Regions from separate parts of the Brevibacterium koreense genome, predicted to be linked through region 3. Evidence: predicted binding sites of a transcription regulator. Region 3 holds the regulator's gene; each other region holds the start of a gene.
What was found. The regulator LexA, encoded in region 3, represses DNA repair genes until DNA is damaged. The targets are predictions, from matches to a motif close to TCGAACANNTGTTCGA.
Positions count from the first base shown of each region.

Region 1 (2,270 bases), 310 kb from region 3:
TGCGAGCAAGGTCTTCAACCTCATCGATGCGCTCGAAGACAGCGATGAGGTTCAGAATGTCTACTCCAATGCGGATGTCAGCGACGAGGTTCTTGCCGAACTTGATGCCTGATGAGAATCCTCGGTGTTGACCCTGGCCTGACTCGGTGCGGGCTGGGTGTCATCGACACACTGCCCGCCCGCAAGGTCGCAATGGTTTCAGTCGATGTGCTCCGCACGCCGTCCACAGATTCCGTGGACCTGCGTCTGGGCGCCCTCGCCGAGGCGTTCGACAGCTGGTTGGACGCTTACCGTCCCGATGTCGTAGCCATCGAGCGAGTGTTCGCCCGCAACGATGTCTCCACGATCATGGGCACCGCACAGGTCTCGGGCCTGACCATGGGACTTGCCGCGAGACGCGGACTGCCGGTGGCGATGCACACGCCTTCCGAGGTCAAAGCCGCCATCACCGGATCGGGACGAGCTGATAAGAAGCAGGTCACGAACATGGTGACTCGGATACTCGAGCTCGACGCCGCGCCGAAGCCCGCCGATGCCGCGGATGCTCTCGCGATTGCCATCTGCCACTCGTGGCGCGGGGCCCTCAGTGCGCAATCGACACCCGGAGCGAACAAGGACCTGAATGAGCGCAAGAGCGCTGGTCGCCAAGGCGCAGGTCTGACGAAGGCACAGGAGCAGTGGGCCAAGGCCCTTCGCAATTCCAAGTAGTGTCGTCGCGGTTGGGTGCCCCGCAGTCTCTCCGCTTCGCCGTCACTCCGGCACCCCACTCCGACACTTCACCGTCATTCCATTTCGCAGTGCGAAACAGGTGTGACGGTTCTTTTGTGCCTCAGGCCTTGTGTGCGAACGCGGCTGTCGGCGAGGTAGCCACTGAGCTGTCCTGATGGTTTTTCGTCATTCTGTGTTCGCAGTTCTAATCCTTTCTGGCAGACCATGGATGCTGCTGAAGAAGAATAGAACAACATAGAATACGATGAATATAGAATGTATCAAATCGAGTATCCCTCTATGCAGAGTGCGTTGGAGTGTATATCATAGAACTATAAACGCAACAACGTTGTTGACGAACGGATGCTCAGACGATGACTCTCACCCCCGACCGGACACCAGGAAAGAGCGGTAAGCGCTCACCTGGCACCGCCGCGGGCGAGTCTGCAAAAAACCCGCAGGTACCTGGCGCACCTGCGGGGGAGACCGCCGCTGGCCAAGGTGAATCGTTGTCGGTGTCGGAGCCGACAACGTTTCGTGAGCAGCTTGAGGCCGCCGGAATGGACCTGACGGGCAATCCTTTGGCCGGGAGACTCGATTCGATCGCAGCGGTTCCAGCGACGCCCGTCGACGACCACGACAATGACGATTCTGACGGGCACGGCACCGAGGGCGCCCAAGCCGATGAGCGAGTTCCTCCCGCCGATTCTGGAACGCATATTGATGGCGGTGGCACCGACCGGTACGCGACTGCCGACGAATGTGACTCGACTGCCGACGTGTTGCATCCACTTCTGTCGGATGCCGAATGGCGCGACCTCGACCGACTTGCCCCTGAGCTGACTCGCAGCATCGGTGATCTCAGTGTCCTCAAAGACGCACTGCTGAGACTCGAACGCCCCCTCGGGCCCGATCACGCGATGACGGTCGTCAACGGGATCGAAACCGCCACTCGCGTTCTCGAAGCGATGTCGGCCGTCGCTTTGTCGGTCTATGAACGGTGCGGGACACCCACCGACTACGGAGCGAAGACGACGAAGGCGCTGGTCCAAGCCCGGTTGAACCTGACCGGGTATGAGGCCAACCGACGTGCCGAGCTTGCGAAGAACCTTGGCAGCCGCGTATACATGACGGGCCAAGCCAGAGAACCCGTCAACCCGGTCGTTGCCAAAGCCCTGCACTCGGGAGTGCTCTCAGCTGGTCAGGCGACCACGATCAACGACTGTCTCTCCAAACTGCCGATCTGGATATCCTCCACCGTTCGCGACAAAGTCGAAGCGGACCTAGTGGAGAAAGCACCGCGTGTTCGAGTTTCAGACTTGAAAACGATCTTCGGTACGATTCTGGACCGGATTGACCCGGATGGAGAGGAACCGAAGCTTCCGCCCGATCGCTCGCGTTGTCGCGTCAACGTGCGAGCCCGGGATGACGGCTACTGGGATCTCAGTGGCATCTTAGACGCAGTCTCAGGAGGAATCCTCAACGGACTGCTGACCTCCCGCACTCTGCCGGGTGGCAATTCGGAAAACGTACAGTGCACGCCGGGTTCGACGGGTGGTCGG
Region 1 covers NZ_CP158281.1:1,966,698-1,968,967, reverse strand. Annotated here, with positions in the region: gene AAFP32_RS09155 (YebC/PmpR family DNA-binding transcriptional regulator) at 1-112, shown strand, start outside; gene ruvC (crossover junction endodeoxyribonuclease RuvC) at 112-708, shown strand; gene AAFP32_RS09145 (DUF222 domain-containing protein) at 1,083-2,270, shown strand, end outside.
Region 1: AAFP32_RS09145 (DUF222 domain-containing protein) is a predicted target of LexA. The motif match lies at 1,064-1,079, and genes of this name have one in related genera.

Region 2 (2,270 bases), 140 kb from region 3:
ATATGTCGAGCATGAGCGCATCGATGCCGCGATCGTCGTCGAATGACTCCCCGGGCATGAGCTGGTCGCCGAATGCAGCAGTGTTTCCCTTGTAGACGGCTCGAGCGAATGCTTCGACCCTTCTATAGCAGGCGTGGAGTTCTGGGGCCGGACCGGTGAGGGTGAGGTAAGCGGTCCCGTCGTCACCCGTGCTGATGTCGACCCGGCGGCGGACTGCGACCTTCTCAAGCGTCTCCTCTGCTGGTTGGGTCGCTGCGATCTTCAGCGTCAGAGAGCGTTTGAACGTTTCGATTGTGATGTCTGCACGCCTGTCGGCCAAATAGTCATCAATGCTCGGTAGGTATCTGAACGCGACGTCCCTGCAGCGACGGGTCACGAATGCCACATGTTCAATGGTGAAGTCGCCGTCGCTGCACCGCTGGTGGAACTTCGGAAGCCCGTGTACCAGTGTCATCGCAGAGGTGATGTGCTTATAGGCTCCAGACGTGGTGGCACCGAGAAGCGCCGAGTACTCGCTGATGTCTTCAGCCCAAGCGTATTGATGTGTCCAACCGTTGAACGTCGACGTGGGGCTGAATGCAGGGAAGTCCGGCAGCTGCTCGGGGTGTTCTCGAGCCTCCCGCTGTTCACGGCGCATCCTTCGCCCCGCTCCGCGGTCCTTCTTGCGGCTCGAGGTGGGAGTGTGCCCGCCTATGGGCGCAGCAGTCTCGTGATCGGCGTTCTCACCGTAACCAGCGCTGTCGCTGGTACTCGTGGCCGAAGTGCCGTTGCGTCGTTTGCGGCCGCTGCGTCGGCGCACGGTCTCCGCAAGTGGTGCGAAGTCGTATGGAATCGTCAGGTCAGGTCCGGCAAGGCCGAGGTAATGCGCAACCTCTCGGACGAAGATGCCGCTGGTTGCGTCCAGAGCCGCAAACTGTGCCTGGTCGCTGCACGCGTAGACAGCTGACAGATCGTTGAATGGCGAATCTTCGTCGATATCGAGGCAACGGCCGCTGAAGGCTGACGAGCGCGAGCCGTCCGAGCGCACACGGTAGTGCGAACTGTCGTCGTTCATGTGCTTCATCGCGTTGCCTCCTCTCCACCGCTTCGTGGAGTCTGTTTGATGGCGCGAGCAACTATTCAAAGTATAACTAAGAATAGAACTGAAGGCTATAGATATTCGAATAACAGAGGGAAATCGATGATTTTATAATAGATCAGAGGAATATTTCGATCATCAGGACACAGGATGGAAGTCCATGTAGCCTCTAGCGTGATCAAATATCGTCTTTGTTGTCATATGATCTCATCCGCCACTGACATGAGGAGGAGAGCCAGCGATTCGTTAGACTCGATCCGTGGCAGCGATCGACAAAGACATTCTCCGTTTGGCACTTCCGGCCCTCGGAGCGCTGATTGCCGAACCCATATTCCTGCTCTCCGACACGGCCATGGTCGGCCATCTTGGTGCTGGTGCTCTGGGATCGTTGGCGATCGCGTCGACAATTCTGCAGACCGTCCTCGGACTGATGATCTTCCTCGCCTACGCCACCACGCCAAGGGTCGCCAGGCGCATGGGTGCGGGAGACCGCCCCGGCGCCATTAACGCGGGCTTCGACGGGATCTGGCTCGCTCTGTGCACCTCGGTCGTGCTGCTGGCCATCGGACTGCCTCTGCTCAAGCAGCTGATCGCCGCTTTCGGGCCCGGTGCCGACATCGCTGCGGGTGCGCACTCCTATCTCGCCATTTCCTGGTGGGGCCTGCCCTTCATGCTCGTCGTCATCGCCGCCACCGGGCTCCTGCGCGGGCTTCAGGACACGCGCACACCTCTCTTGGTGGCGGCAATCGGATGCATCGCCAACATCGGACTGAATGCGTTCTTCATCTACGGCCTCGATATGGGGGTCGCAGGCTCGGCTCTGGGAACAGTCATCGCCCAAGCGGGGATGTGCTCCGTCTACGTAGCGATCTCGATCAGGGCGGCACGACGATTCCACGCCACATTCCGGCCAGACTGGGCGGGGGTGCTCTCCTCGGCGAAGACCTCCGGGTGGCTGTTGGTGCGCAATGCCTCCCTGCGCGCGGCTCTGATCATCCTCGTCTTCCTCGCCACGGCTATGGGAACGGCCGAACTCGCCGCGATCCAAGTCGCACAGAGCATCTTCTTCTCCCTCGCGCTCGCCCTCGACTCACTGGCCATTGCCGGTCAGGCCTTGATCGGACTGCAGTTGGGCGCGCGCAAGGTCGAGGCAGTGGCCGCGATCAACCGCAGGCTGTGTCTGTGGGGCATC
Region 2 covers NZ_CP158281.1:2,139,330-2,141,599, reverse strand. Annotated here, with positions in the region: gene AAFP32_RS09880 (HNH endonuclease signature motif containing protein) at 1-1,063, opposite strand, end outside; gene AAFP32_RS09875 (MATE family efflux transporter) at 1,338-2,270, shown strand, end outside.
Region 2: AAFP32_RS09880 (HNH endonuclease signature motif containing protein) is a predicted target of LexA. The motif match lies at 1,108-1,123, and genes of this name have one in related genera.

Region 3 (2,270 bases):
CCTGCCTGTTCGGCACCATGTCACTGTGGCAGGGAGTGGACGTACCGGGTAGGACCAATCGTCTCGTCATCATCGACAGACTTCCGTTCCCACGACCCGATGACCCCCTGATGCAGGCGAGGTCAAGAGATGCCGACGATCGGGGAGTCAACGGGTTCATGGCCGTCAGCGCCACTCATGCCGCACTGCGCCTGGCCCAGGGCGCGGGCCGCCTCATCCGGTCGACCTCCGACAGGGGAGTCGTGGCGGTCCTCGACTCACGCCTGCGCTCGGCTCGATACGGCGGCTACCTGGTGAATTCGATGCCTACAATGTGGCCGACGACGGATGCGGCACTCGTGAAGAGCAGCCTTGGACGCCTGGCGACGACCGAGAGCTGATCGGAGCCTGAAACGCACTGTGCCCCCGACCGAGAACGGTCGGGGGCACAGTCCGTTGGAAACTGAGCGACGGGAGGCCCTGGGGGACTTGTCAGAGGCGGCGAATGACCGACACGACGAGACCCATGATCTGGGCATAGCTGCCGTCGATCGGTTCGTAGTCCTTGTTGTGGGGGAGCAGCCACTGGTGCCCGGCCTTGCGCTTGAGGGTCTTCACTGTGGCTTCCCCATCGAGCAGCGCAGCGACGATCTGACCGTTGTCTGCGGTGTGCTGCTTGCGCACGACCACCCAGTCGTCGTGACAGATGGCAGCTTCGATCATCGAGTCGCCGACGACCTTGAGCAGGAACATGTCACCCGAGCCGACGACCTGGGTCGGCAGAGAGAAGACGTCGTCGACTTCCTGCTCGGCCAGAATGGGCCCGCCTGCGGCGATGCGACCAACCACCGGCACCTGGACGGTGTTGTTGGCCAGCTCCTCGTATTTGGCGCGCTCCGCCTCTTCTTCTTCGAAGGGGTTGACCACCTCGATGGCCCGCGGACGCTTCGGGTCTCGGCGGACATAGCCGAGGCGTTCGAGCTGCGAGAGTTGGTGGGCCACGCTGGAGAGTGAGGCGAGCCCGGCAGCTTTGCCGATCTCGCGCATGCTCGGCGGGTAGCCGTTGGTGACGACCGCGCGTTCAATGGTCTCAAGGACCAGCCGCTGTCGCGGGGTCAGACGAAAATCGCCCTCACCGGTGGAGCCTTCCGGAATCGAGACATCCACGTCATCGCTGCGGGCGGCCGCGATCTCGCTGGCGACGTCCTCATTGCGGGGACGGCCCCTCCCTCGTTTGTTCTGAACCATTGCTCGTTCCCCTTCGTTCTATTCCCGCCGGCCTCACCGCTTGATCCTCACGTCGAGAATTCTCGTGTCAGTGCCGCCTGAGATGGTTCTATCAGACCAATCAACAACGCTGGTTCCCCCTCATTGTCGCATAAATGTTCGAGTTGGACTGGACATATGTTCGATTGGCATGTTGAATAGAACAGACGTTCTACCTATTACGGGTGGAATCGTACGAAGGAAAGAGGTTAATCGATGTCTGCACAGAACCAGGAACTGCGTTTCACCACTCGTGGACGCCAGGCGATGCGTCTGCTTCGGACCATGGTGTGCGCTTTCGTCATCGTCGGCGGAGCATTCTTCGTCGCCACGCAGTCGTTCTCGGCCGCAGCCGGAGCAGAGGCCGAGGACATCGGGATCGACGCCGAAGCAGTCGTCGTCGGTGAAGGAGAGTCACTGTGGGCCGTTGCTGTGGACCTCGGGCTCGACCGTGACACTCGCGATGTCGTGTCTGACATCGCCGACATCAACCATCTGTCCTCGCCTGTGGTGCACCCGGGTCAGACCTTGGATGTGCCCCAACGCTAGACTGATGCGGTGGGAAATAACGAGTCTTTGCCAGTGCGTTCTGACCTAGTCGGCCTCAAGCCCTATGGGGCTCCGCATCTGGACGTGCCGGTGCAGCTGAACGTCAACGAGAACGCCTATCCGATTCCGGATGTGGTCGTCGAAAGCATGCGATCGGCTGTTGACGGGCACTTCGCCGGACTCAATCGCTACCCCGATCGTGAGTTCGAGGAACTGCGTGAACATCTGGTCACCTATCTGCACGGAGTCAATGACCGAGCCGGTCAGACCGTTGGACTCAGCTCTGACATGATCTGGGCGGCAAACGGATCGAACGAGGTCCTCTCCCATATCGTCCAGGCATTCGGCGGGCCGGGTCGCACGGTCCTCGGATTCACTCCCAGCTACTCCATGCACCCCCTGATCACCACCGGTACCGGTGCCACCTGGCAGTCATCGGCGCGCAAGGATGACTTCACCCTTGATGCGGAAACCGT
Region 3 covers NZ_CP158281.1:2,277,382-2,279,651, reverse strand. Annotated here, with positions in the region: gene AAFP32_RS10450 (ATP-dependent DNA helicase) at 1-380, shown strand, start outside; gene lexA (transcriptional repressor LexA) at 472-1,227, opposite strand; gene AAFP32_RS10440 (LysM peptidoglycan-binding domain-containing protein) at 1,462-1,794, shown strand; gene AAFP32_RS10435 (histidinol-phosphate transaminase) at 1,828-2,270, shown strand, end outside.